Regions from separate parts of the Rhizobium sp. H4 genome, predicted to be linked through region 3. Evidence: riboswitches for the same ligand, from Rfam matches in the RefSeq annotation. Region 3 holds a riboswitch; each other region holds the start of a gene.
The links. A riboswitch is a leader RNA that binds a small molecule or an ion and turns the genes downstream of it on or off. The one in region 3 is predicted to bind thiamine pyrophosphate.
Positions count from the first base shown of each region.

Region 1 (9,728 bases), on a different contig from region 3:
CGGCTAGCCTCTCCTGTGGTCGCATGTCGTTCCTCACCCTGCCCGATCCGGCTCAAACCGCACCAAGCAAAAGCTTGCCGTGGAACCCCGCCTCGGGCAAGGCCGGGATGGGTTCAGCCGAGAAGTTCGTTGGTATAATAGGTGGAAAAGTCCGGCTTCTCCTTGAGCTTTGCGCCATTCGCATCGACCAGGATGCCGTTCTCGAGCAGGAAGGCGCCGATGGCATCGGCCTTCGCCGGATCGATTGTGCCGATCACGCCGGCCTCGGATTTGAGGAAATGCCCATCGATCAATGCCTTCTGGGACGCCTTTACCAGTTCCGTATTCATCAGTGCGCCATTGCTGTTCGAAATCAGCAGTTCGCAGGCTTCGTCGGGATGGTCGACGGAGTAGGCATAACCCTGGCGCGTCGCCTGGATAAAGGCGCGGGCGTGTTCCCGGCTGGCCGAGAGATAGGCGTCGCTGGAGACGATGACCGTCGTTTGCTCGTCGGGAATACCGTAATCGGAATAGTGGAAGCGGCCGATCTTGCGGTTTTCCAGTTCGGCGGCGATGCCTTCCCAGGTGTAGATCTCCAGCGTGAAATCGATCGAGCCATTGTCCAGCGCCTCGTAGGCGGAGGTGCCGAGGGTAACGGTTTTGACGTCGCCCGTGCCGCCGTCATTGCGGATCATCGCGGAGACCAGCGCGCTCTCCCAGGTGCCGCCGAAGCCGCCATAGGTCTTGCCGTCGAGATCCTTTGGGCGCTTGATGTCGTCGCGTCCGCCCTTGTAGATCAGGCGCGCGGTTTCGGTCTGGACGACGCCATAGACCATCTTCACGTCACCGCCGCCGGCGCGCTGCGTCATGGCCTCGATCTCGCTACTAATGCCGAAATCGGCAACCCCGTTCGACACCAGCGTGCCGGCGCTGGTATCGGTAAAGGGTAGAATTTCGACATCGAGTCCGGCGGCCGCATAGAAGCCCTTCGCCTTGGCGACATAGATGCCGATATGGTTGGTGTTGGGCGTCCAGTCTAGCGCAATGCGAACCTTTGCCGGCGCTGACTGGGCGTAGGCGGTGCGGCCGGCGAGGCTTGTCGCGAGGGCGGCGAGGATCGTCTGTCGACGGGTGAGAAGCAGCATGGTGACCTCCTCAGGTCTCTAGAGCATAATGCCGAAAAGGTGAGCGGTCTTCGGACAACGTCATGCTCTAACTCTTTAAATCAGAACGGGATTCGGAATTTGGGCCGACCGGCCTAAAATCATCCTGTTCTAGCGGATGAAGCAGGGTTTGCAGGATTTCGGTCTCGATCGCCTGGGCCGCCGGCGAGCCGAGATCGGCGATGCTTCTCGGGCGGGGCAGGGGAACGCGGAATTGGCGGATGATACGCGCCGGGCGGGCCGATAGCACGTAGATCCGGTCGGAGAGGAATACCGCCTCGCGAACATCGTGGGTGATCAACAAGGCCGTCCAGCGATGTTGCGTCCACATGCCCTGCAGCCATTCCTGGATCTGCATGCGTGTCAGCGCGTCCAGCGCGCCGAAAGGCTCGTCGAGGAGCAGCACGTCCTGGCTCTGGACGACGGTGCGCAACAGCGCGGCGCGCTGGCGCATGCCGCCGGAAAGTTCGGCGGGATAATGGTGTTCGAAGCCGGCAAGGCCGAAGTGCTCGAACAGCGGCGCCACCGTGGCGCGGGCGGCGCGGCGGCTCATGCCGCGCACCTCCAGGCCGAGTGCGGCATTGTCGATGATCCGGCGCCAGGGCATCAGCGCATCGCGTTGCGGCATGAAGGCGAAGGAATGCGGCGTCTGTTCGAGGGGCGCGCCCTTGAACAGCAGGGCGCCGGAATCGGGTCGCAGCGCCTGGGTCAGCAATCGAAGCACCGTCGATTTTCCGGAGCCGGAGGGGCCGACGATCGAAACGAACTCGCCGCTTGCGACCGCGAGCGAAATATCGCCGAGCACCTGCATGCCGTCGAAGGTTTTCGAAATCTTACGCAGTTCGACCAGTTCATCGGTCATCGGCGGCGCTCCCCGGACGGTTGCCAGGGCATGACGAGACGCTCGATCATCAGCGTCACTGCGAAGAGGCAGAGTGTCAGCACGGCGCTGACGACGACGGCGGCGAGGACGAGATCCGGCCGGAAATTGTTCTTGGCGTTGAGGATATAGATGCCGAGGCCGCGCGCGGCTCCCGCATATTCGGCAAAGATCGCGCCAACGACGGCATAGGTGATCGAGATCCTGAGGCCGGCGAAAAAATAGGGCAGCGAGGAGGGAAGCCGGGCCAGGCGGAAAATGCGCCAGCGGCTTGCCTTCATCGAGTTCAAGAGTTCAGCGATGTCGCGGTCGGTCGCCTCATAACCCTGCAGCAGGGCGACGAGCAGCGGGAAGAAGGTGACGAGCGCTACCAACAATATCTTCGGCAACAGGCCGAATCCGAACCAGAGAACGACGAGCGGCGCGATCGCCACCAGCGGCAGGGTCTGGCTGCCAATGAAGATCGGCAGCAACGCCCGGCGCATGGAGGGCATGAAATCCATCAGGATCGACGAGACGAAAGCGAAGGCGAGCGACAGGGCGAAGCCGCCGAGTGTGGCGCCGAGCGTCGGCCAGGTGTTTGCTATTAACGCTTCGCGGTTCAGCCAGCCTTGGGTAAGGATACGCGAAGGTGCTGGCAGGATGGATGGTTTGATGCCGGAAAGATCGACATAAAGTTCCCATGCGGCCAGAAAGACAAAACCGGCGAGCAGGGCCGGGATCGCCCGGTACAGGCCGGCACCGAGCGCGGCAACACGCGAATCCGATGGTGGTGGCGATGTCATCAACGTCGATTTCAGGCTTTCGTCCGGCTGCATGAGTCTTCAAATCGGAATCGATCCAAGGTCATGCAGCAATTCAAAGCGCCGCAGCCTCCTTTGCGCGCTTGATTAGTCGCGCGGCGGCGCAGATACGCAAACCTGTCGAAGACATCGAGAATGGTGCCGGGGAAGCCGCCGGACATCGGCCAGGGTGACACTTGTGCGCTCGGAAACATCTGAACCTCGCTCCGCTGGCATTACCCAGATCAGCTTTGAAGGGTCCGGAGGCTTGCGCTTCTCATCTCAGCCCCGGCGACACGGAGCTCCCCTGTGATTTCGGCGAAAACTATCATCCAGGTTTTCTTACCGCAACCGCAAAATCACGATCCCGTTCGTCCGGTCGGAACCGAACCGCAGACGCGAAAAAACACCCGGACGGAGTTCTGTCCGGGTGTTTTCCGAGGTTCCGTACCTGCCGGGAACGGAACCCGAGCTCGTCTTGGGCGGCTCTCTATTGCAGGACGCGGCCGGTGCGAGGGCCGCAAATGCCGGCGCCATGATTTCGGCCTGTTATCGCCTGGTGATCGCGCGTCGCTTCTTCCTGCTTTACGACCGGTGGAGTAGGCCTTATAAAACCTCAACTAATATTGAGGTCAAGAGGGTGATGGATACGATTTCTGCAACGCCGCTCGGCAGGCTTCTGACGGTTGGCGAAGTGGCGGAACGCAGTGGTCTTGCCGTTTCGGCGCTGCATTTCTATGAGGCCAAGGGGCTGATCTCCAGCATCCGTACACGCGGCAATCAGCGGCGCTACGGACGTGACGTGCTTCGCCGGCTCGGCATCATCAAAGTGGCGCAGCGTGTCGGCATTCCGCTCTTAGAAATCCAGACGGCGTTCGCCTCTCTGCCGCAGGGGCGCACACCGACGGTTGCCGACTGGCAGACGCTGTCGGCGCGCTGGAAGAATGAACTCGACGAGCGAATCAGACGGCTCAGCCTGCTGCGCGACCGCCTGACCGGCTGCATCGGCTGCGGCTGCCTGTCGATCGAGAGCTGTCCGTTGCGCAATCCCTGCGATCGGCTTGGCGAAGAAGGGCCGGGTGCGCGGCTACTGGAGAACGAGAACGAAAGCTGAGCTTTCCCGAGGTCTCCGGCGGAAAGATCGGTGCATGCCTTTCTTTCGGCCGGCGCGCTCATATGTTAAGGGCGAAGGGCGCAACCGGCGGCATTGTCCGCGAGGAGGACGGCTTCGTGTTCCATCCGAGACTATTCGAAAATCGCAATGTCGTCGTCACCGGCGCCGGCCGGGGTATCGGCCTCGAGGTGGCCCGCCAGTTCCTGGATTGCGGCGCGAAGGTGATCGTCCATACCGGCCGCAAACCTGGACGGGATCTGCCGGATTTCCTGCTGACGGCCGAATCGGAAAGACGGGCGCTGTTGCTGCACGCCGATTTCACCGCCGCCGGCGGCGCCGCGCAATTTGCGGAGGACGCTCTCGCCTTCTTCGACAAGGTGCATGTGCTCGTCAACAATGCCGGCACCATGCTCGGCCGTTTTCCGGCTGCGACGCTGACGGACGCAGATTATGAAGCGATCGTGCGGCTGAACCAGACGTCGGTGGTGGCGTTGACCCGGGCGCTGTTGCCGGCATTGAAGGCGGCCGAAGGCGCGGCCATCGTCAACACCGTTTCGATTTCAGCGCTGACCGGCGGCAGTCCCGGTTCTTCGGTCTATTCGGCCTCGAAAGCCTTCGTTTCCACCTATTCCAAGGCGCTTGCCCGTGAGCTGGCGCCGGATGGCATCCGGGTCAATTGCGTCTCGCCGGGAACGATCGAGACGGATTTCCATGAGCGCTATTCCTCCCGCGAAAAGCTGGAGCAGACGAAGAAGACCATACCTTTACAGCGGCTCGGCACGGCGGAGGATTGTGCTCCCGCCTATCTCTTTCTGGCCGCCCCTTTGCTTTCGGGCTACATCACCGGTCAGGTGATCGAGATCAATGGCGGTCAGCTTATCTGCTGATTTGCTTGGACTTTTTTTGGCATTTCGTTACTTTGGAATAATTCGCTTGTGTGAATATGCTATTGTACTGATCTACCTCAGTGCTTCCTTCCGAGATACCGAATGCCGTTGCCCAAACCCGAGCCGGGGATGTCCGGCCAGGACTTGCACAAACTCGCTGGAAAAGCCCACGAGGCGAGCGATCTGCTGAAAGCGCTGGCGCACCAGACCCGACTTCTGATTCTCTGCATATTAGCGAATGAGGAGCGGACGGTCGGTGAAATCGAGACTATTCTCGGCATTCAACAGGCAATGGTCTCGCAGCAGCTCGCGCGCCTGAGGCTTGTAGGTCTGGTCAATACGCGCCGCGAAGGCAGGCTGGTTTATTACAGCATCGGCGATCTCAGTGTGCTCGCCTTCCTCGAATCATTGTTCGATCTTTTTCCGGCTGCCGAAAACGGTTAAGCATGTCGCGTAGCGCGGCGGCTGCGCACGAGGATGGGCTGGATCCGGATGACCTCACGCCGGATCGGGAGACCGGATGATCGACAAGCTGGAATTCTTCATCGCCCTTGCCAATGAAAAGCATTTCGGCCGCGCCGCGGAGGAATGCGGGATCTCGCAGCCGACGCTCTCGGCCGCCATCCGCCAGCTGGAGGATCAGCTCGGCGTCATGCTGGTGCAGCGCGGGTCGCGATATCAGGGGCTGACGCCGGAGGGGCAGCGCGTGCTCGAATGGGCGCGGCGCATCGTCGGCGATGCCCGCACCATGCGCGAGGAAATGCGCGCGGCGCGGCGCGGTCTTTCCGGCCACATTCGTCTCGCCGCCATCCCGACGGCCCTCGCCATGCTTTCGCGCATCACCACGCCCTTTCAGGAACGACATCCGGGCGTCACCTTCTCGATCGTCTCGCGCAATTCGCTGCAGGTGCTGAGCATGCTCGAAAATCTCGAGATCGATGCCGGTATCACCTATCTTGAAAATGAGCCGCTCGGACGTGTCACCAGTGTTCCCCTCTATGCCGAGCGTTATCACCTGATCACGGCTGCGGGCAGCCCGCTGTCCGATCGCGACAACGTGACCTGGAAGGAGGTCGGCGATCTTCGGCTTTGTCTATTGACCGCCGACATGCAGAACCGACGCATCATCAACCGGCACCTGACGGAAGCGGGGGCCACAGTGCATCCGACACTCGAATCCAACTCGATGATCGTGCTGTTCTCGCATGTCAGAACCGGACGTTGGGCCAGCATCATGCCGCGCAACGTCGCGAAATCATTTGGATTCCCAATTGAAATCCGAATGATTCCGATTGTTGAGCCGGAGGCCCACCATCTGGTCGGCCTCGTCGCGCCCTATCGCGAGCCGTTCACGCCGCTCGTGTCGGCCTTGCTGCATGAAGCGCGAGTGCTCGTGCAGGATGAAGAGCTCTGATAGGAAAAATCTATCGATCCACGAGATAGCTTTATTGATCGCCGCCGGCTTCCTTGAGATGCTGGGCGACGAATGGCCTCGGCTGGGGAGGGCGCCATTCCGCAACCAGCGGCTGGGAGGGCTGCCCTATGACCATTCATATCGCCGAAGGCGATATTGCAGCGCGCACGCGTACCATTGTCGCCGACCTTCGCTTCCTTGAAGGGCCGCTGCTTCCCATTCTGCATCAAGTTCAGCAGGAATTCGGGTATGTGCCGCAGCAAGCCCTGCCCGTGATCGCGGAGGAACTGAACCTCTCGCGCGCCGAGGTGCATGGGGTAATGACCTTTTATCACGATTATCGCGACCACCCGGCCGGGCGACATGTGCTGAAGCTCTGTCGCGCCGAGGCCTGTCAGTCGATGGGCGGCGACGCGCTGGCTGAGCGCGTCAAGGCGCTGCTCGGCATCGATTTTCACCAGACGACGCTCGATGGCAGTGTGACGCTGGAGGCGGTCTACTGCCTCGGGCTCTGCGCCTGCGGCCCGTCGGCGATGCTCGACGGCGAGGTGTATGCCCGGGTCGACGATCAGCTGGCGACGGAACTCGTCGCGGAGGCGCGCCGATGACAGTCAAGATTTATGTTCCGCGCGATGCCGCTGCGCTGGCGCTCGGGGCCGAAAAGGTGGCAAAGGCGATTACCCAGGAGATCGTCGCCCGCGGCCTCGATGCCGAGATCGTGCGCAACGGCTCGCGCGGAATGTTCTGGCTGGAGCCGCTGATCGAGGTCGAGCTTGCCGGCAAGCGCATCGGCTACGGACCGGTGAAAGAAAGGGATGTGCCCGGTCTCTTCGACGCCGGGATCGTCAATGGCGGCGATCACCCGCTCTGTCTCGGGGAGGTTGAAGACCTCCCGTTCCTGAAGCAACAGACCCGCCTGACCTTCGCCCGCTGCGGCGTGATCGATCCGCTCTCGCTTTCGGATTACGAGGCGCATGGCGGCCTTGCCGGCCTTCGCCGCGCCGTTTCGATGGCGCCCGCCGAAATCGTCAAGGAGGTCACCGATTCCGGCCTGCGTGGACGCGGCGGCGCGGGTTTCCCCACAGGCATCAAGTGGAAGACCGTCCTCGATGCGGCCGGCGAACGCAAATATATCGTCTGCAATGCCGATGAAGGCGACAGCGGCACCTTTGCAGACCGGATGATCATGGAGGGTGATCCCTTCGTGCTGATCGAGGGCATGGCGATTTCGGGACTTGCGACCGGCGCCACGAAGGGCTTCGTCTATACGCGTTCGGAATATCCGCATGCGATCGCCGCGATGACCGAGGCCGTCGGCATCGCGCGGCAAGCCGGGATCCTCGGCCCGTCGGTGCTCGGCTCGGGCCGCGCTTTCGATATCGAGGTGCGCACCGGCGCCGGCGCCTATGTCTGCGGCGAGGAGACGGCGCTTTTGAACAGCCTCGAAGGCAAGCGCGGCGTCGTGCGCGCCAAGCCGCCGCTGCCGGCGCATAAGGGGCTATTCGACTGTCCGACCGTCATCAACAACGTGATCTCGCTCGCTTCCGTGCCGGTAATCATGGAGAAGGGCGCCGCCTTCTATCGCGATTTCGGCATGGGCCGGTCACGCGGCACCATCCCGCTGCAGATCGCCGGCAATATCAGATATGGCGGTCTTTACGAAACAGCCTTCGGTCTTTCGCTCGGCGATATCGTCGACAGGATCGGCGGCGGTACGGCGACGGGACGACCGGTCAAGGCCGTGCAGGTCGGCGGGCCGCTCGGGGCCTATTTCCCGCGGGCGCTGTTCGACACGCCGTTCGATTACGAATCCTTCGCCGCCCGGGACGGGCTGATCGGCCATGCCGGCATCGTCGTCTTCGACGACACCGTGGATATGCTGAAGCAGGCCCGTTTCGCCATGGAATTCTGCGCGGTCGAGAGCTGCGGCAAATGCACGCCCTGTCGCATCGGCTCGACGCGCGGCGTCGAGACGGCCGACAAGATCGCCCATGGCATCGAGCCAGAGAAGAACCGGGCGCTGCTGGCCGATCTCTGCAATACGATGAAATTCGGCTCGCTCTGCGCGCTCGGCGGTTTCACGCCCTATCCCGTCATGAGCGCGATGACGCATTTCCCGGAGGATTTTTCGCCGGCGCCGATGGTGGAGGCTGCCGAGTGATGACATCTCACGTGCTGGCCCGCTTCTCACCCGACTTGCTCAATTCCATTTCCATACAGGAGGCCGACCATGTCTCTCATCCATGAAATCGACTACGGCACTCCCGCTTCGAAATCGGAAACAATGGTGACGCTGACCATCGACGGGCAGCAGATCAGCGTGCCGGAGGGCACGTCGATCATGCGCGCCTCGATGGAGGCCGGTATCGAGGTGCCGAAGCTCTGCGCCAGCGACATGATGGATGCCTTCGGCTCCTGCCGGCTCTGTCTCGTCGAGATCGAGGGCCGGGCCGGCCTGCCGGCCTCCTGCACGACGCCGGTGGCGGCCAACATGGTGGTGCGCACGCAGACGGATCGGCTGAAGGATGTCCGCCGCGGCGTGATGGAACTCTACATTTCCGACCACCCGCTCGACTGTCTGACCTGTGCTGCCAACGGCGATTGCGAATTGCAGGACATGGCAGGCGCCGTCGGCCTGCGCGACGTGCGCTACGGCTATGACGGCGACAACCATGTCAGGGCACGTAACAATGGCGAGATCAATCTGAAATGGACGCCGAAGGACGAGTCCAATCCCTATTTCACCTTTGACCCCTCCAAGTGCATCGTCTGTTCGCGCTGCGTGCGCGCCTGCGAGGAGGTGCAAGGCACCTTCGCGCTGACGATCGAGGGGCGCGGTTTCGGCTCCAAGGTGTCATCGGGTGCGCATGAAGCCTTCATCGATTCCGAATGCGTCTCCTGCGGTGCCTGCGTCCAGGCCTGCCCGACGGCGACGCTGACCGAGAAGTCGGTGATTGCGATCGGTCAGCCCGAGCATTCGGCCATCACCACCTGCGCCTATTGTGGCGTCGGCTGTTCCTTCAAGGCGGAAATGCGCGGCGAGGAGCTGGTGCGCATGGTTCCCTGGAAGGATGGCCAGGCCAATCGCGGCCATTCCTGCGTCAAGGGTCGCTTCGCTTACGGCTATTCCAACCATAAGGATCGCATCCTCAACCCGATGATTCGCGAAAAGGTCAGCGATCCCTGGCGGGAGGTGAGCTGGGACGAGGCCTTCGCGCATGTGGCGTCGGAGTTCCGCCGCATCCAGTATCAGTATGGCCGCGAGGCGATCGGCGGCATCACCTCGTCGCGCTGCACCAACGAGGAAACTTATCTGGTGCAGAAGCTGGTCCGCGCCGGTTTCGGCAACAACAATGTCGATACCTGCGCCCGCGTCTGCCACTCGCCGACCGGCTACGGCCTCGGCCAGACATTCGGCACCTCGGCCGGCACGCAGGATTTCGACAGCGTCGAACAGTCCGATGTCGTCGTCATCATCGGCGCCAATCCGACCGACGGCCATCCGGTGT
Region 1 covers NZ_PSOW01000016.1:85,514-95,241, forward strand. Annotated here, with positions in the region: gene C4N04_RS23345 (acyltransferase) at 1-25, opposite strand, end outside; gene C4N04_RS23350 (ABC transporter substrate-binding protein) at 114-1,124, opposite strand; gene C4N04_RS23355 (ABC transporter ATP-binding protein) at 1,192-2,004, opposite strand; gene C4N04_RS23360 (ABC transporter permease) at 2,001-2,807, opposite strand; TPP riboswitch at 3,010-3,123, opposite strand; gene soxR (redox-sensitive transcriptional activator SoxR) at 3,448-3,918, shown strand; gene C4N04_RS23370 (SDR family oxidoreductase) at 4,035-4,805, shown strand; gene C4N04_RS23375 (metalloregulator ArsR/SmtB family transcription factor) at 4,908-5,249, shown strand; gene C4N04_RS23380 (LysR family transcriptional regulator) at 5,326-6,219, shown strand; gene C4N04_RS23385 (formate dehydrogenase subunit gamma) at 6,348-6,827, shown strand; gene C4N04_RS23390 (NADH-quinone oxidoreductase subunit NuoF) at 6,824-8,380, shown strand; gene fdhF (formate dehydrogenase subunit alpha) at 8,450-9,728, shown strand, end outside.
Region 1: linked by a shared signal. The riboswitch ahead of C4N04_RS23360 (ABC transporter permease) and the one ahead of thiM (hydroxyethylthiazole kinase) in region 3 are both predicted to bind thiamine pyrophosphate.

Region 2 (9,728 bases), on a different contig from region 3:
TGCCTATATAAAATCGATTTTCACCGGCGATTTCGGCGTCTCCATGCGCGACAAGGCCTCCGCCATCCAGCTGGTGATCGAACGCATTCCGGCGACATTGCAGCTCACCGTGCCGGCGCTTCTGCTCAAGCTGGTGATCGGGATTCCGGCCGGCGTCTACGCCGCCCTTCACCGCCAGAGCACGGTCGACCGGGGCGTCATCCTGGCGGCAATTTTCGGTTTCACTATCCCTTCCTTCGTCATGGGGCTGCTGTTGGTGCTGATCTTCTCCATCACCCTCGGCGTTTTGCCCTCCGGTGGGCAGGACACCTGGCAGCACGGCATCCTGCCGACACTGACGCTGAGCATCGGCGGAATCGGCATTCTCGCGCGCTTCTCGCGCAGCGCGATGATCGAAGTGATGAGCCAGCCCTATATCCGCACGGCATCCGCCAAAGGCATGAAGTGGCCGGACGTCGTCTGGCGCCACGCTTTGCCGAACGCGGCAGTGCCGATCGTCACGATCGTCGGATTCATGGTCGGTTCGTTGATCGCCGGTGCAGTCGTAGTGGAATCGATCTTCTCATGGCCTGGCATCGGCCGCCTGCTGGTCGTCTCCGTGTCCAATCGCGATCTCGCTGTCGTCCAATGCATCCTGCTGATGGTCGCCGCCGCCATGGTCGCGTCAAACCTCATCGTCGATCTGCTCTATGGCTGGCTCGATCCGCGGCTTCGCAGCCAAAGCGCCCATTGACAGGAGGCCCGGCATGAGCGTCACCGACACCGCCCGCCCGCGATCGTCCGAAGTATCCATCCTCATCCGCTTCATCAGACAGTTGCGGCGCGTGCCTTTCTCCGTCGCATTCGCCATCGGCTGGCTTGCGGCCATGGTGTTCGTAGCATTCTGCGCCGATATGATCCGCCCTTACGGCATCACCGCCATGGATTTGCGCAGCCGCCTGTCGCAGCCGGGCAATCCCGCCCATCTGCTCGGAACCGACGAGCTTGGCCGCGACGTCCTCTCCCGGCTCCTTCAGTCGATCCGGGTCTCGCTTGCCATCGCCTTCGGCGCCACGATCATCTCGGCCGTCTTCGGCACGGCGCTTGGCTTTGCTGCTGCGAAGTTCCGCGGCGCGGTCGAGCATCTTGTGCTTGTGCTCGCTGATTTCCAGGCGGCATTGCCCTTCCTCATCATGTCGCTCGCGGTTCTTGCGTTCTTCGGTTCTTCGATGCCGCTGCTGATCGGCCTGATGGGCTTTTACGGCTGGGAACGTTATGCCCGCATCGCCCGCGGGCTCGCGATCTCGGCAAGCGCGCAGGGCTATGCTGCCGCCGTCGTCCAGCTCGGAGCGAGGCCGGCGCGCGTCTACATCAACCATATCCTGCCGAACGTCGCCTCGACGCTGATCGTCTCGATGACGCTCACCTTCCCGGAGATCATTCTGATGGAAAGCGGGCTTTCCTTCCTCGGTCTCGGCGTGCAGCCGCCGGAGACCAGCCTGGGCAACATGGTTGGCTTTGGCCGCGAGTACCTGACGCGCGCACCCTGGATCATGCTGGCGCCGGCCTTCGTGATCATGATGACCACGCTTGCGATCTCGCTGGTCGGCGACTGGCTGCGCGACAAGCTTGATCCCACTCTTCGCTGATCCGTCTCATTTTTGAGGAGAACTCCATGAACAAGATCACCGGCCATCGCGGCGCCCGCAACCTATGGCCCGAAAACTCATTGACGGGCTTCCGAAACGTTCTTGCGCTCGAGATCGATGCAGTGGAATTCGACGTACACCTCACCAATTCTGGCGAGCTGGTCGTCATCCACGATGCGACGCTGGATCGCACGACGGACAAAACCGGGCCGGTTCGTGCGCTGACGCCGGAGTTGCGTGGCGAGACCCATCTTGAAGGCTCCGATGACACTGTGCCAACGCTTGCGGACGTGCTCTCGGTGCTCGTCACCGGTGGCGACAAGCAGCTCCATGTGGAGATCAAATCAGATGAAAAGGGGCGGCCTTATCCCGGCATCGTCGAAAAAGTCGCCGCCGAAATTGAAGGCTTCGGTCTTGCCGCACGCTGCCATTTAACCTCGTTCGACGTTCCTCTTCTTGAGGAGTGCCGCCGTGCGGCGCCAAATATCGCCCGCCTCGTCTCTGTGAATGCTGAATGGGCTGCGAAGCAGGGCGGATTGCGGGCCTTTCTCGAAAGGGTCGATGGTCTCGTCGATATCGTCGCCATTCATCACGAGCTGATGGCGGCGGAATGGCCGCTCATCAGGCAGAAGCTTCCATTGGAACGGCTCTGCGCCTGGACGCTGAACGATGAAACGCTGATCCGCGCCTGGCTGAAGCGTGGAATCGGCCACCTGACCTCCGACAGCCCCGACCTGGCGCTCCGCCTTCGCTCTGAAATTCGATCGCAATTCGAACCGGCCTAGCCGCGGATTGTAAGCGATCTTGTGCCGGCTTCAAAAGCGGCGAGTCGCCAGCCAAGATGAAACGGTTCCTCCCTGCGACTCATCGCTTCGCGGGGTTGCCCAGAATTCAAGGGCTGGACGAGAACACATCAGCCGTGGCTTGACACAAGCGCCGCTGCGGTCTTTGATGGCGAACATTCACCAGGGGTGTCCCGGCAAGGGGCTGAGATTCTGCTAGACGATTCGGCTTTGCCGATTGTGGCGCAGTGACCCGTTGAACCTGATCCAGTTCATACTGGCGTAGGGACGGTGCGGACGCTGCGGCTGTTGGGCGGATTTTCGCTTTGTCGCGCAAGGCGTCCTTCCATCATTCCAACACTGGAACTGGGTCTCCAAACGTCAAACCTTGGAGCCTCATCCATGAATATTGTTGCACCCCAGCTTACCCCCGTCGTCACCACCGGCTCGCTTCCGGCCTCGACCAAGATCGTCAAACCCGGAACCCTCTATCCGGATCTGCGCGTGCCGATGCGCGAAATCAGCCTTCACCCGACCTCCGGCGAGCCGCCGGTTACGGTCTATGATTCCTCCGGCCCCTATACCGATCCGGCCCATGTGGTCTCCATCGACGCCGGGCTGCCGCGTTTGCGCGAGGCCTGGGTTAGGGCGCGCGGCGACGTCGAAGCCTATGAAGGCCGTGTGGTGAAGCCTGAAGACAATGGTTTTGCCACGGGCGAGCGGCTGACGCCGGAATTTCCCATTCGCAACACGCCGCTTAAGGCAAAGGCCGGCCGCGCCGTCACCCAGCTCGCCTATGCGCGTGCCGGCATTATCACCCCGGAAATGGAGTTCATCGCGATCCGCGAAAACCTCGGCCGGCAGGCCGCGAAGGAGGCGCTCGCGCGCGACGGCGAGAGCTTCGGCGCGCATGTTCCGGATTTCGTGACGCCCGAATTCGTGCGCCGGGAAGTCGCCGAGGGCAGGGCGATCATCCCCGCCAATATCAACCACCCCGAGACCGAACCGATGATCATCGGCCGGAACTTCCTCGTGAAGATCAACGCCAATATCGGCAATTCGGCGGTCACCTCGTCAATGGCGGAAGAGGTGGAGAAGATGGTCTGGGCGATCCGCTGGGGCGCCGACACGGTCATGGACCTTTCCACCGGCCGCAACATTCACAACATCCGGGAGTGGATCATTCGCAATTCGCCGGTTCCGATCGGCACTGTTCCGCTTTACCAGGCGCTCGAAAAGGTCAACGGCATTGCCGAAGATCTGACCTGGGAAGTCTATCGGGATACGCTGATCGAACAGGCCGAGCAGGGCGTCGATTATTTCACCATCCATGCCGGCGTGCGGCTGGCCTATATCCCGCTCACCGTCAATCGCGTCACCGGCATCGTCTCACGCGGCGGCTCGATCATGGCCAAGTGGTGTCTGCATCACCACAAGGAGAGTTTCCTCTACGAGCATTTTGAGGAAATCTGCGACATCTGCCGTGCCTATGACGTCTTCTTCTCGCTCGGCGACGGTTTGCGTCCGGGGTCGATCGCGGATGCCAATGACCCAGCACAATTTGCCGAGCTGGAAACGCTTGGCGAGCTGACAAGGATTGCCTGGGCGAAGGACTGCCAGGTGATGATCGAAGGCCCCGGCCATGTGCCGATGCACAAGATCAAAGAGAATATGGACAAGCAGCTCAAGGTCTGCGGCGAAGCGCCCTTCTATACGCTCGGACCGCTGACGACCGACATCGCGCCGGGCTATGATCACATCACCTCCGGCATCGGCGCAGCCATGATCGGCTGGTTCGGCACAGCCATGCTCTGCTACGTCACGCCGAAGGAGCATCTGGGGCTGCCCGACCGCAGCGACGTCAAGACCGGCGTCATCACCTACAAGATCGCAGCGCATGCTGCCGATCTTGCCAAGGGGCATCCGGCCGCCCGCATCCGCGACGATGCGCTGTCGCGGGCGCGCTTCGAATTCCGCTGGGAGGACCAGTTCAACCTCTCCCTCGACCCGGATACGGCGCGTTCCTTCCACGACGAGACCCTGCCGAAGGAGGCGCACAAGGTGGCGCATTTCTGCTCGATGTGCGGCCCGAAATTCTGCTCCATGCGAATTTCCCACGACATTCGCGCCGAAGCTCAGAAAGAGGGATTGGAAGCGATGGCGGCCAAGTACCGCGATGGCGGCGATCTCTACGTGCCGGTCGCAGAGGCGACGAAAACGCCCGCCGGAGAATGACAATGCGCGTTCTCGTCAAGGGGGCCGGCGTTGCCGGCCTCACCGTTGCGTGGCAGCTCTATCGGCACGGTTTCAGGGTCAGCGTCGCTGATCAGGCGGGCGAGGTCGGCGCCGGCGCTTCCGGCTTTGCCGGCGGCATGCTGGCCCCGTGGTGCGAACGGGAGAGCGCGGAGGAGCCGGTGCTGACGCTCGGCCGGCTGGCCGCCGATTGGTGGGAGGCGGCATTGCCGGGTCATGTCAAACGCCGGGGAACGCTTGTCGTGGCGGGCGGGCGCGATGCCAGCGAGCTCGACCGCTTTTCCCGCCGGACAAGTGGATGGGAATGGCTGGACGAGGCGGCGATCGTAGCACTGGAGCCTGATCTCGCCGGCCGCTTCCGCAGGGCGCTGTTCTTCCGGCAGGAAGCGCATCTCGATCCGCGACAGGCGCTCTCGGCCTTGGCAGCAGGACTTGAGGATGCCCGTATGCGCCTGACGTTCGGCGAGCCCGGCGAAGCGGATGTCGATTATAACTGGGTGATCGACTGCACCGGTGCCGCCCAGATCGGCCGGCTGCCCGGATTGCGCGGTGTTCGAGGTGAGATGCTCTGCCTCGAAACAAGCGAGCTCAGTCTCTCCCGCCCCGTCCGCCTGCTGCATCCCCGCCACCCGATCTACATCGTGCCGCGCGAGAAAAACCGCTTCATGGTCGGCGCGACGATGATCGAAAGCGACGATGCCGGCCCGGTTACCGCGCGTTCGCTGATGGAGTTGCTGAACGCCGCCTATGCGATGCATCCCGCCTTTGGCGAGGCACGGGTCACGGAAACCGGCGCAGGCGTGCGCCCCGCTTATCCCGACAATCTGCCGCGTGTGACACAGGAGGGATCCACCCTCCATGTCAACGGCCTCTATCGCCACGGCTTTCTGCTGGCGCCGGCGATGGCCGGCGAGGTGGCGCGGCGTCTTCTCACAGAACAAGGACAACCGGAAAGGAGGGCGTCATGACCTTCATCATCAATGGCGAGGAACAGCAGGTCGCGGCCGCGACGCTCGCAGACCTGCTTCTCGCTCTGGACTACGAAGGCGGCTGGCTGGCAACTGCCGTCAATGGCGAGCTGGTGCACCGCGAGGACCGCGCCGATTTCAGGCTCGGCGAAGGCGACCGCATCGAAATTCTCTCACCGATGCAAGGAGGCTGAGATGCTGAAACTTTATGATGTTGAAGTCCACTCGCGCCTGCTGCTCGGCACCGCCCGCTACCCGTCACCCGCCGTCCTTGCAGAAGCCGTGAGACGCTCGAAGGCCGAAATTGTCACCGTCTCGCTTCGGCGCGAGGCCGCCGGCGGCAAGGCGGGTGGCGCCTTCTTCGAGCTGATCCGCGAGCTCGGCGTACGCGTGCTGCCGAATACCGCCGGATGCCACAGCGTGCAGGAGGCGGTGCTGACGGCAAAGATGGCGCGCGAAGTCTTCGGCACCGACTGGATCAAGCTTGAAGTGATCGGTCATCACGATACACTGCAGCCCGACGTCTTCGGCCTCGTCGAGGCGGCGGGCATCCTCACCGGCGAGGGCTTTCAGGTCTTCCCTTATACGACCGACGATCTTGTCGTCGCCGAAAGGCTGCTGGACGCCGGCTGCCGCGTTCTTATGCCCTGGTGCGCGCCGATCGGCTCCGCCATGGGACCGGTAAACCCAATGGCGCTGCGGGCATTCCGAGCACATTTTCCTGACATGCCACTCATTGTCGATGCCGGCATCGGCCGCCCGTCGCATGCCGCCGCCGTCATGGAGTACGGTTACGACGCCGTTCTTCTCAATACTGCCGTTGCCGGCGCAGGCGACCCTGCCGCCATGGCCGAGGCCTTCGCACTTGCCATCGATGCCGGCCGCCTCACGAATGACGCCGTGCCGCTGGAGCCGCGCGACATGGCCGTTCCTTCTACTCCCGTCATCGGAAAGGCCGTCTTTTCATGAAGCTCGACCCCTTCTATCTTATCGTCGACAGCGCCGAATGGATCGAGCGTCTGGTGCCGCTCGGCGTCAAACTCGTCCAGCTGCGCATCAAGGACCGGCCGGAGCCGGTGCTTCGCGAGGAGATCCGGCGTTCGAAAGCGGCCTGCACGGCAGCGGCCTGCCAATTGATCATCAACGATTACTGGAGGCTGGCGATCGATGAGGGATGCGATTTCATTCATCTCGGGCAGGAAGACCTGATGGCGGCCGAACTGGCTGCCATTCGCCGCGCCGGCCTGAAGCTCGGCCTTTCCACGCACGATCCATCAGAACTAGAAACCGCGCTGGCCGCCGCGCCGGACTATGTTGCCCTTGGGCCGGTCTGGCCCACGATCCTCAAAGAAATGAAATGGGCGCCGCAAGGCGTCGAACGCCTTGCGGACTGGCGACGGCGCGTCGGACCAATGCCGCTCGTTGCCATTGGCGGGATCACCGCCGAACGCGCGCCGCTGGTGTTGGAAAACGGCGCCGATAGCGCTGCCGTGGTCACCGATATCACTCGCAACCCGGATCCCGAGGCCCGCACACGACAGTGGCTGGCCGCGACCGCGCCTTGGCGATCTGTCGGTTGAGACGCCGCACCTGATCCTTCTGAAATATATTTCAGATAGTGAATTATATTGACAGCCCTCGAGCTTTACGTTTAGCTGCCCATACCGGACGTCGAGGAGGAAGTCCGGACTTCAACACGATCAGCGGCGCTTTTCGGCGCTCTCGGGCTTTTGGGAGAGGCTTCGGCCTCAAGGAGGACTCTTGCGCACTTTACTCACCACGACCGCAATGGCGGTTCTTGCTGCAACGTTTATCGCCGGCGCCGCAAGCGCGGGAACGGAAAACCCGTTCCGCTGCAAGCCGGGCGAAAAATACGTCATGAATGTTATGGTTTCGGGTGTCGAATATTGGTTCCCCGTCTACGAGATGTTCAAGCAGGCGGGGCAACAACTCGGCTGCGAAACGGAATATACCGGCACACCGGAATATGACGTCAACAAGCAGATCGCCACCTTCGATCAGGCGCTGGCGCAAAATCCGGCCGGCATTCTCGTTCATCCGATGAACTCCGACCCGTTCATCGAGCCGATCAACCGCGCCATCGGCCAAGGCACCGCGGTTGTCACCTTCGCCGCCGACTCGCCGCTCTCCAAGCGCGTCTCCTTCATCACCTCGGACAACACCCGCGAAGGCACCTATGCCGCCGATGCGATCGCCGAGAAGATGGGCGGCAAGGGCGAATATGCCGTTCTGGAAAATCCCGGTCAGGACAACCACGACAAGCGCATCGCTGCCTTCATCGCCCGCATGGAAGAGAAGTGGCCTGATATGAAGCTCGTCGGCCGCGCCGCATCCAACCAGGATCCGACCAAGGCCTATCAAGGGCTTTCCAGCCTCATCCAGGCCAATCCGAACCTCGGGGCGGTCTTCATGCCGGAAGCGAATTCGGCGATCGGCGCCGCGCAGGCCAACAAGGAAACCGGCGGCAAGGTCCTCGTCATGTGCGCCGACGTCAACGCCAACATTCTCGACATGATCAAGGCTGGCGAAGTCTTCGGCTCGATCAACCCCAACCAGGGCATGCAGGGTTACATGGGCTTCATGCTGCTGTGGCTCGCCAAGCACCCGGAACTGATCGACCCGATGAACGACGCCAAGCGCTCGGGCTTCAACCCGATGAGCATCCCGGTCGTCGACAACGGCCTCTCCATCGTGACCGCCGCAAATGCCGACGACTTCTATTGGGACAAGTACCTGAAGCATCGCGGCACGAAGGGCATCGAGGAATAAGATCCCGACAGGCCATCCGCACTTTTCGGTGCGGATGGCCGAGATGGAGAGGAGGAAGATGATGGCGGAGCCCGTGCTCACCATTCATGGTGTCACCAAGCATTTCGGGGCGGTGAAGGCGTTGACGGATGTCGACTTCACCCTCGAGCGCGGTGAAGTCCATGCGCTTTGCGGCGAGAACGGCGCCGGCAAGTCGACGCTGATGAACATCATCGCCGGTGTGCTGCAGCCGACCGAAGGCGAAATCCGCGTCGACGGCAAGGCTGTGCGCATTTCCTCTCCCGCCGCCGCCCAGTCTCTGGGCATCGGCCTGGTGCACCAGGAAATCGCGCTCTGCCCCGATGCCACGGTTGCCGAAAACATGTTCATGGCGGCGACCAACCGTCGCCGGGCGCCGCTCATGAACTACCGCGGGCTGGAGCGCGACGCCCAGGCTGTGATGAACCGGCTTGCCGCAATCGATGTCCGCCGCAAGGTCGCCGACCTGCCGATATCAAGCCAGCAGCTCGTCGAGATCGCCAAGGCGCTGACGCTCGACTGCCGCGTGCTCATCCTCGACGAACCGACGGCTGCCCTGACCGAGACCGAGGCGCAACAGCTGTTCTCGATCGTCCGCGACCTCAAGGCGAACGGCATTTCGATCATCTATATCAGCCACCGCATGGCGGAAATCTTCAGCCTCTGCGACCGGATCACCGTGTTTCGCGACGGCCGCTACGTCTGCACCGACCGCATTGCCGACGTGACGCCGGATGAGGTGGTGCGCCGGATGGTCGGCCGCGAGATCACGCAGCTCTATCCAGACAAGCTCGGCGCCGGCGAAACCTCAGGCGAGATCATGTTCGAGATCGACGGCATCAGTGACGGTGTGCGTTTTCACGACGTCAGCTTCGGCCTGCGCAAGGGCGAGATCCTCGGCATCGGCGGCCTTATTGGCTCCGGCCGCACCGAAATCGCCGAAGGCATCTGCGGACTGCGGCCGCGTACGGCAGGAACCGTCCGCCTGCACGGCACGGCGCAACCGATCCGCACCTATTCGGATGCGGTGAAAGCCGGCATCGTCTACCTGTCCGAGGACCGCAAGAGGTCGGGCATCTTTCTCGAAATGTCCATCGCGCAGAACATATCGGTGCTGGACCTGAAGGCGCTCACCAATTCGGTCGGGCTGCTGAACGGCCGCGCGGAGGCCGCGCTAGCAGATGATTTCGCTCGAAGGCTTGCCGTGCGCATGAGCGGCATCGAGGCGCCGGTGAAATCGCTTTCCGGCGGCAACCAGCAGAAAGTGGCGATCGCCAAGCAGCTCGCGG
Region 2 covers NZ_PSOW01000013.1:24,378-34,105, reverse strand. Annotated here, with positions in the region: gene C4N04_RS20300 (ABC transporter permease) at 1-733, shown strand, start outside; gene C4N04_RS20295 (ABC transporter permease) at 747-1,628, shown strand; gene C4N04_RS20290 (glycerophosphodiester phosphodiesterase family protein) at 1,655-2,413, shown strand; TPP riboswitch at 2,586-2,717, shown strand; gene thiC (phosphomethylpyrimidine synthase ThiC) at 2,813-4,645, shown strand; gene thiO (glycine oxidase ThiO) at 4,648-5,631, shown strand; gene thiS (sulfur carrier protein ThiS) at 5,628-5,825, shown strand; gene C4N04_RS20270 (thiazole synthase) at 5,827-6,600, shown strand; gene C4N04_RS20265 (thiamine phosphate synthase) at 6,597-7,211, shown strand; gene C4N04_RS20260 (substrate-binding domain-containing protein) at 7,393-8,421, shown strand; gene C4N04_RS20255 (sugar ABC transporter ATP-binding protein) at 8,483-9,728, shown strand, end outside.
Region 2: linked by a shared signal. The riboswitch ahead of thiC (phosphomethylpyrimidine synthase ThiC) and the one ahead of thiM (hydroxyethylthiazole kinase) in region 3 are both predicted to bind thiamine pyrophosphate.

Region 3 (9,728 bases):
AATCCAGCGCGCCCAAGTCCTTGGGCGCGAAAGACTCTTTGATCGGATAAGGGTCAATCACGGCGCAGAAGCGCCGTGGCTGGATTCCTGTGACAACCACAGGAATGAGGGAGCAACTGGCGGCCACCGAAATCACTCCATCACTTCTTGATCGAAGCGTTCCAGAAATACGGCCACGGAGCCGGATCGACGCCTTCGAGCTTGACCGATTTCGCCGAAACCGCGTTGAAATCGCCGATCTTCATGAAGGGCGCATCGGCATAAACGGCCTTCTGGACATCGGCCCAGAGTGCGACACGCTTCTTCGGATCGACTTCGGAGGTGAAGGCATCGACGGCGGCCTTGCGGGCCGGCGTATCCCACCAGCCGGGCGAGCTGGTCGAGAGCGAGCCGATCAGCGCCGGCTCCGGCAGGAACGGGCTGTGGGTGATGTAGATATCCCAGAGCTTCGGATCGGTACGGCGCTGCGTCAGCGTCGCCCAATCCACCACCTGCATATCGACGGTGAAGCCGGCAAGCTTCAGATATTCGGCGGCGACCTGCGCCATCTTGTAATGGAATTCGTACTGGCGGCTGGTCAGGATGCGGATCGGCTCGCCATTGTATCCGGCCTTCTTGGCGGCAGCCGCCGCCCCTTCCGGATCGGCGACATTGTAGGCGCCTTCGGCGCCGGCATCGGTCGACCAGGAAAAGGTCTTCGGATAGATGGCGCCGTCGAGCGCATAGAAATCCGTGCTGCCGAAGGCGGCGGCCAGCATGTCTTCCATGCTGAGCGCCTGGCGGATCGCCTTGCGAACCTCGACATTCCCGGCAACACCTTCCTTCGTGTTGAAGACGAAAACTGGATAACCGAAGGGCTTGAGCATGACCGGCTGCGAGGCGGTCGAGGCCTTCAGCTTGTCGTAGGATTCGACCGGGATCGAATCGACATAATCGTACTGGCCGGAAACGGCGGCCTCGACGCGGGTATTCGGATCCGGCACCGGCACGAAGCGGATTTCGTCGAGATACTGACGGCGGGCGCCGCCATAACCATTGCTGTCGCCTTCGCGCGACTTGTATCCGTCGAAGCGGACGAGCTGGATATATTGGTCGGCCTTGCGCTCCTTCAGCATATAGGGGCCGGTGCCGATGAACTCCTTCATCGGCTCGTCCTGCTTTTCCGACGGGATGATGATCGCCGCCGAATTGTTGAAGGCGAGCAGCGAGGTCAGCGGCGCATAGGGCTGCTTCAGCGTGATGGTCACGGTCGCCGGATCGGCAGCCGCGATCTTGTCGATGAAGCCCGCCACCTGCTTGCCGCGCGAGGCGATCTTCATCCAGCGGTTCAGCGAGGCGACGACATCCTCGGACGTCATGTCGCTATTGTCGTGGAACTTGATGCCGGCCCTGAGCTTGATCGTATAGGTTTTGCCGTCGGCGCTGATCTCGGGCAGGCTTTCGGCCAGAAGCGGCGTCACGTTCCAGCTCTTGTCGAAGGTGTAGAGCGTTTCGAAAATATGCTGCGTGACGATGCCGACGAGATCGGCCGTCGACGACATCGGATCGAGCGTCGGCGGCTCGCCGATCGTCGCGACATTGATGACGCCGCCCTTTTCCTCAGCAAGCAAGGTCGAAGGCAGGGCGACGAGCGCAGTGCCGAGCAGGAATGCGACAAGCGTTTTCATATGAGAGCTCCCGGTTAAGTTCCACAATTATGTAATTCATGTTTTTGTAACAGAATAAGAGATGAAATGATCGTGTCAAGCGGAAGCCGTGGATTATGTCGTGAGACGAGGTCGCAGCGGCAAACAGCACCGAACCGCGTGTGCGGCTAGCCGCCTGCCCGAAGCTCGCGCATTATGCGAGCGTGAAGAATCGGCAGCGCCACGGCTTCAATAGAGCGAGGATGGAATGAGCATCGATTTCAACGACGGAAAATGGCGGAACGAACCGGAAAGCTGGCACGCCGACGCAACCGGCCTGACGCTGACAACAGGCGAAAAGACCGATTTCTGGCGGGAAACCTATTACGGCTTCACCCGCGACAGCGGCCACTTCCTCGCCTTCCCGACGACCGAGAGCTTCACCGCGCAGATCCGCGTACAAGGCGAGTTCCGCACCCTTTACGACCAGGCCGGCCTGATGGTGCGCCTCGACGAAAAACGCTGGGTCAAGACAGGCGTCGAATTCACCGACGGCGAGGCCTTCCTGAGCACCGTCGTCACCGACGGCAGGTCCGACTGGTCGGTGTCGCAGCCTTTCAAGGAACTCAAAGATTTCCGCATCCGCGTCACCCTCGCAGGCGGCGCCCTGCGTATCCAGGCCTCCCGCGACGGCAGCCGCTGGCCGCTACTGCGGTTAGCGCCCTTCCCCGCTGCCGGCCGATACGAGGTTGGGCCGACCGCGTGCACGCCGGAGCGAAGCGGGTTGACGGTGCGTTTTTCGGAGTTTTCGATCGGGCCGGCAATTACGACGGATCTGCATGATTTAAGTTGAGGAACGCTGTGATGCGTTCAACCAGATTTGTCGGAAGGCAGGCGGAACGCTATTTTCGGGATGACAGCCGCGTCGTTCTCTGCGAAAAAGAGCGGGATGAGAGACAGGGGCGTTCGTCGACAGGCGGGCTGAGAAGAACCCTTCGAACCTGAACCGGATAATGCCGGCGGAGGGAGTCGCTCGGGGCATCGCCGTCGACGCGCCCCGCGCCTGCCCCGCCTGAAAGGGGCGCCATGCAGAGCAAGACCACCTCGGGAGCCATGCTGGAGGCGATGCGGGAGAAGCCGCCGCTCGTCCACTGCATCACCAATTATGTCGCCATGAACGTCGCGGCCAATGTCCTGCTTGCCTCAGGCGCTTCGCCCGCCATGGTGCATGCGGCTGAGGAAGCCGGCGAATTCGCCGGCATCGCGAGCGCGCTGACCGTCAATATCGGCACGCTGTCGACGCAATGGCTCGACGGCATGCAGGCGGCGGCCAAGGCGGCAGCCTCAGCCGGCAAACCCTGGGTGCTCGATCCGGTGGCGCATTATGCCACCGCCTTTCGCCGCCAAGCAGTCACCGATCTGCTGGCGCTGAAGCCCACGATCATCCGCGGCAATGCTTCCGAGATCATCGCGCTTGCCGGCGGGGAAAGCCGCGGCCAGGGCGTCGACAGCCGCGATCCGGTCGAGCAGGCGGAAGATTCGGCCCGTCGGCTCGCGGAGCGGCAGCAGGCCATCGTCGCCGTCACCGGCGCCGTCGATTTCGTGACCGATGGCGAAAGAGCCGTGCGCATCAAGGGCGGATCGGTGCTGATGCCGCAGGTGACCGCGCTCGGCTGCTCACTGACCTGCCTTATCGGCGCCTTTGCCGCCACCGCGCCCGAGGATCTGTTCGGCGCGACGGTCGCAGCGCTCGCAACCTTTGCCGTCGCTGGCGAAGATGCCGCACTCGGGGCGGCCGGCCCCGGCTCGTTCGCCTGGCGCTTCCTCGATGCGCTGGCCGCGCTCGACGGCGAAGCGCTGGATGCGAGAGCCAGGGTATCGATTGCATGAAGGCTTTCGACCTTTCGCTCTATCTCGTGCTCGATCCGGATCTCTGCGCCCCGATCGGCATGGTCGAGACCGCCCGGCTTGCCGTTGCCGGCGGCGCGACAATGGTGCAACTGCGCGACAAAAGAGCCGGCACTTCGAAGATGATCGAGACCGGCCGCGCCTTGAGAATGGCGCTCGGTGGCACCGGCGCCCGTCTCATCGTCAATGACGATGTCGAGGCGGCGATCGCCATCGGCGCCGACGGGTTGCATATCGGCCAGGAGGACCTGAACGCGCGCGCCGCGCGGGAGATGATCGGTCCCGACATGATCCTCGGCCTCTCGGTCGAAACCGAGGCGCTCGCCGCCGCCGTCGATCCGGGTCTCGTCGATTATACGGGCGTCGGCCCGGTGTTTGCGACGCCAACCAAGGCCGACCACAAGCAGCCGATCGGCTTTGATGGTCTCGCCAGACTGGTGCAGCTCTCGCCAGTGACGTCCGTCGCCATCGGCGGGCTGAAGGCGGATCATGTGGCCGAAGTCTTTGCTGCCGGCGCCAAGGGGCTTGCCGTCGTCTCCGCCATCTGCGGCACGCCGGACCCGGAAGCGGCCACGCGCCGCATAGCTGCAGAAATTCGAAAGGTTCCGGCATGATCCGCAACGTTCTTTCCATCGCCGGCTCCGATCCCTCGGGCGGCGCCGGCATCCAGGCCGATCTCAAGGCCTTTTCCGCCCGCGGCGTCTACGGCATGGCGGTGCTGACCGCGCTGACGGCGCAGAACACCCAAGGGGTCACCGGCGTGCATCTGGTGCCGCCTCCATTCGTCGCCGACCAGATCGCTGCCGTCTTTGCCGATGTGCGCGTCGATGCGGTCAAGATCGGCATGATCGCCAATGCCGAGATCGCCGAGGCCGTCGCCGCCGCACTTTCTAAAGCTCTGGCCGCAGCAACAGCCAACGGACGCGGCATTCCTGTCGTCCTCGATCCCGTCATGATCGCCAAAGGCGGTGCCGCCCTGCTCGCGCCCGAAGCGGTCGACGTGCTGACCCTCCGGCTGCTGCCGCTCGCCACGCTTTTGACGCCGAACCTGCCGGAGGCCGCCGCGCTGCTGCACCAGCCGGTCGCGACGAGCCGGGCTGACATGGCGGCGCAGGCCGAACAGCTGCGCGCACTCGGCCCGGCCGCCGTGCTGGTCAAGGGCGGCCATCTCGACTGCGACGAAAGCCCCGACGTGCTGGCCGCCGCCGATGGCCTGCACTGGTTCGAAGCCCAGCGGGTGCCGACCAAGAACACCCACGGCACCGGATGCACACTGTCGAGCGCGCTGGCGGCCGAGCTTGCCAAGGGCGCCTCGGCGCGGCAGGCCGTTTCGATTGCCAAGGATTATCTTGCCGGCGCGGTCGCGGCGGCCGGAAATCTCAGCGTCGGCTCCGGCCACGGTCCGGTGCAGCATTTTCATGCGCTTTGGAAAGACGGCGAATGAAGGCAGCCGCCCCTCATCCGCCTGCCGGCACCGACCGGGGTCGAACCACGGGTCTCGACCCGTCCTTCGGCCCCCCGTAAACGGGCGAAGGGGGATAGCCGCAGCCTCTCCGTTCCTCTCTGCCTCTCGCAGGGCACGTCCCCTCGCCCCGTTTACGGGGAGAGGGTTAGGGTGAGGGGCAGCTACGGACGCCAACCAGACGGCCGTGGCCTTATGCGAGCATGACGAAGAGGAGCTGACCCACTTTGTCAGCAGTTTGAAACGGCCCGTCCATCCTGGGCCGTTTTTTGTTCGTCGCCTACTTTGCGTTGAAGTCACAGCTATCACGGGAGGCAGCCGCTTTGACCTTCTGAAAAACCCTGTTGACAAGCCCGACGAGATGGCCAAGTCTATGACATAAGAGGGATATATATTCCGTAACTACGGAATTGCAGGAGGAATGTCGGGGTGCCAGACCTGCTTGTGAGCCTGTATTCCGCAAAGCTTGCCGACCTGAAACAGAGAGCCGACAACGTCGGCGCCGCCATCCGCCCGGCACTCCCCCCGGAACTGCATCTCGTCGTCAACTGGGTTCGCGAACGGTTCAGCGAGAACTGGGCAAGCGAGGTCTCGGTCGGCCATGCCTATGCCTTCATCGGCGATGCCGGTCCCATCGATTTTTACGCCAGGACCGCAGGCGCCATCACCATCCCGGCCCCCGACAAGGGCATCTACGAAGGCATGCTGAGAAGCATGCCGCAATGACCATCTGATACCGGAGTACTAGACTTGTCCTCGACCCCGCTCGCCCTTTTTGTCGGCCTTCCTAATCCGGTTCTTTCGGATGATGAATTTGCGCTCTTTCGCGAGACCAATCCGCTCGGCCTCTTCGTCGGCCGGCGCAATCAGCGCGAGCCGGAGCAGACCAAGCGGCTGATCGAACGCTTCCGTGAAGCCGTCGGCCGCGACGATGCGCCTGTCTTTACCGACCAGGAAGGCGGCCGCGTCCAGCATCTCGATGCCGGCCCCTGGCCGCTCTTCCGCAGCTTCGGCCAGTTTGCCGAACTGGCGCGCCGCGATTTCGAGCTCGGCAAACGAGCCCTGCGCCTTTCCTCCCAGGCCATGGGGGCGATGATGACGGAACTTGGCCTTTCCAGCGGCTGCTCGCCCGTTCTCGACCTCGTCTTCGAGACGACGAGCGCGGTGATCGGCGCCCGCTCCTTCGGCCCGGATCCCGATGTCATCGCCGCCCTCAGCCGCGAGGTGGTCGACGGCCTGCTCGAGACCGGCAACATGCCTGTGATGAAGCACATTCCCGGCCATGGCCGCGCGACGCTCGACTCGCACAAGGAGCGTCCGATCGTCGACGCCAGCCGCGAAATGCTCGCTGCCACCGATTTCAAACCCTTCGTCGCCCTGAAGGATACGCCTTGGGCCATGGTCGCCCACGTCGTCTATTCGGCTTACGACGCGGAGCTGCCGGCCTCCGTCTCGCCTGTCATGCACGACGTCATCCGCAACGATCTAGGTTATGACGGTGTGCTGATCTCCGACTGCATCTTCATGGAGTCGCTCTCCGGCACGCTGCCGGAGCGCGTGAGCCAAGTGCTCGACGCAGGTTTCGACATCGCGCTGCACAGCCATGGCGACATTCCCGAAAGCGAAGCCGCTGCCAAAGCCGCCCGCCCACTGACGGATGCCGCGCTGCAGCGCATCGCCGCCGGCAAGGCCCGCCTCGGCAATCTCAAGATCGACGTCCGCGCCGCCCACCGCCAAGTCGAAGACATGTTTGCCAGCGCCTCGGTCTTCTGACCGGCGCGCCATCTCTCACCGCATAAGAAAAAGGGGAATAGGACATGAAAAAATATCTTCTTGCCGCCGCTGCGCTGTCGCTGCTTTCGGGCTCTGCCATGGCGCAGACGATCCTGACGGCGAATATCGAACCGGCGACGACTTGGGTTCGCAACTTCAACCCGTTCAACCAGACCTCGGCGCGCCAGTCGACGCTCGATTTCATCTATGAGCCGCTTGTTATTTTCAACCGCTTCGACAGCAACAAGCCGGTCTATCGTCTGGCCGAAAGCTTCAAACTGTCCGACGACCTGAAGAGCATTGAGTTCAAGCTGCGCCCCGACCTGAAATGGTCGGACGGCAAGCCGCTGACCTCAGCCGACGTCAAGTTCACCTATGATTACCTGAAGAAATTCCCGGCGCTCGACTTCGTCAGCATTTGGACCTTCGTCACCGACGTCCAGGCCGTCGACGGCCAGACGGTGCGTTTCACGCTCGCCAATCCGAGCTCGCTCGCCGCCGAGCAGATCTCGCAGCTGCCGATCGTCCCCGAACATGTCTGGAAGGATGTCGCCGACCCGGTCACCTTCGCCAACGAAAACCCGGTCGGCAGCGGCCCGCTGACCGAGGTGCCGCGTTTCACCGGTCAGACCTACGATCAGTGCCGCAATCCCAACTACTGGGACAATGAGCACCTGAAGGTCGATTGCATCCGTTTCCCGCAGCTTGCCGACAACAACCAGATCCTGACGGCAACGGCCGACGGCACGCTCGATTGGGGCGTCTCCTTCATCCCCGATATTGATAATGTCTATGTCTCCAAGGATCCGGAACATTTCCACTACTGGTATTCGCCGAGCAGCATGGTCGCCTTCCTGTTCAACCTGGAAACCGCGAACGAGAACAACAAGAAGGCCTTCAACGATGTGAAGTTTCGCCGTGCGCTCGGCATGGCGCTCGACCGCAAGACGATGATCGACGTCGCCGGCTACGGCTATCCGACGCTGAACGAAGATCCCGGCCTGATGGGCGAGCTTTACAAAAGCTGGGCGGATCCGTCGGTCAAGGCCGATTTCGGCAAGTTCGCGACGTATGACGCCGACGCCGCCAAGGCGCTGCTCGACGAAGCCGGCTACAAGGACAAGGACGGCGACGGCTTCCGCGACAATCCCGACGGTACGAAGATCTCCTTCTCGATCATCGTTCCGAATTCCTGGACGGACTGGGTCGACACCGTCAACATCGCCGTCGAAGGCATGCAGGCGGTCGGCATCGACGCCAAGATCGAAACGCCGGAGGAAGCCGTCTGGACAGGCAACCTCATCAACGGCAGCTTCGATGCGGCGATCAACAGCCTGCCGGCCTCGGCCTCGCCCTATTATCCCTACAAGCGCGCCTTCAGCGCCTCGGACAAGGGCAAGACCCGCTTCACCGCCCAGCGCTGGTTCAATCCCGATGTCGAGAAGCTCGTCGTCGAATTCACCCATACCGCCGACCTCGCCAAGCAGAAGGACGCGATGAACAAGGCGCAGCGCATCGTCGCCGAAAACATGCCTGTCATTCCGGTGTTCAACAATCCGAACTGGTACCAGTACAACACCAAGCGCTTCACCGGCTGGTCGACCAAGGAAAACCCCTTCGTCAATCCGTCGATTTCGCGCACCAATCCGGCACGCCTGTTGAACCTGCTCGCTCTCGAGCCGGTCAAGTAAGGCATTGATCCCGGGAGCGGTGCTTTCAACGCCGCTCCCGCCACGACGGAGTTTCCATGGCTTTCCTGCTTCGCCGTCTCGTCTTCTATATGGCGGCCTTCATCGCGGCAGCGACGATCAATTTCTTCCTGCCCCGGCTGATGCCGGGCGATCCCGTGCAGATCATGTTTGCGAGCGCCGGCACTGAACTGCCGCCGGAAAGCCTGCAGGCGCTGAAGCTCACCTTCGGCTTCGTCGACGGGCCGCTCTGGCAGCAATATCTCACCTATCTCGGCAGCATCTTCACCGGCGATCTCGGCCGCTCGATCAAATATTTCCCGCTACCGGTCACCTCGGTGCTCGGCCATGCCCTCGTCTGGACGGTCGGCCTGATGGGAACGGCAACGATCATCAGCTTCGCGCTCGGCACCTTGCTCGGCATCGTCGCCGCCTGGCGCCGCGGCAGCAGGTTCGACGTTATCGTCTCCGTCGGCGCGATTTTTGCGACCTCGGTGCCGGCCGTCGTTACCTCCTTGATCGTGCTCTTCATCTTCGGCTTCACGCTCGGCTGGTTCCCGAACGGATATGCCGCCGATCCCTCGCTCGATCCCGCCCTCAGCCTGCAATATATCGGCAGCGTCGCCTATCACGGCATCCTGCCGATGGTGACGCTCTGCACCGTGCTGATCGGCGGCTTCACCGTCACCATGCGCAACAACATGATCAACCTGCTCGGCGAAGACTATATCGTCATGGCCCGCGCCAAGGGCCTGTCCGACCGGCATGTCATGCTCTGGTATGCGGCGCGCAACGCGCTGCTGCCGACGGTCTCCAGCCTTGCCATCGCCATCGGCACCATTCTGGGCGGCTCACTGGTGACAGAGGTCGTCTACAATTATCCTGGCCTCGGCAATATTCTCTACCAAGCGATCCTCGCCCGCGATTACCCGGTCATCCAGGGCCAGCTGCTGATCATGACCGCGACCATGCTGATCGCCAATTTCATCGTCGACGTCAGCTATGTCATGCTCGACCCGCGGCTGAAGGGAGCGTGAGATGAAGACCCTGCTTCGCAACCGCAAGGCGCTCACCGGCCTCGTCATCATCGCTTTCATCGTCATCGTTGCGATTGCAGCGCCGCTGCTGTCCCAATACGATCCCGCCGCCCGCACCGGGCGGCCGCACCAGCCGCCAACGCTCGATCATCTGCTCGGCACGACCCGCATCGGCCAGGATGTCTTCGCCCGCCTGCTCTACGGCGCCCGCACCTCGCTCGCCGTCGGCTTCGGC
Region 3 covers NZ_PSOW01000004.1:245,250-254,977, reverse strand. Annotated here, with positions in the region: gene C4N04_RS08155 (ABC transporter substrate-binding protein) at 141-1,667, opposite strand; gene C4N04_RS08150 (DUF1349 domain-containing protein) at 1,894-2,478, shown strand; TPP riboswitch at 2,574-2,670, shown strand; gene thiM (hydroxyethylthiazole kinase) at 2,712-3,515, shown strand; gene thiE (thiamine phosphate synthase) at 3,512-4,147, shown strand; gene thiD (bifunctional hydroxymethylpyrimidine kinase/phosphomethylpyrimidine kinase) at 4,144-4,977, shown strand; gene C4N04_RS08130 (hypothetical protein) at 5,425-5,721, shown strand; gene C4N04_RS08125 (glycoside hydrolase family 3 N-terminal domain-containing protein) at 5,746-6,768, shown strand; gene C4N04_RS08120 (ABC transporter substrate-binding protein) at 6,813-8,459, shown strand; gene C4N04_RS08115 (ABC transporter permease) at 8,516-9,493, shown strand; gene C4N04_RS08110 (ABC transporter permease) at 9,495-9,728, shown strand, end outside.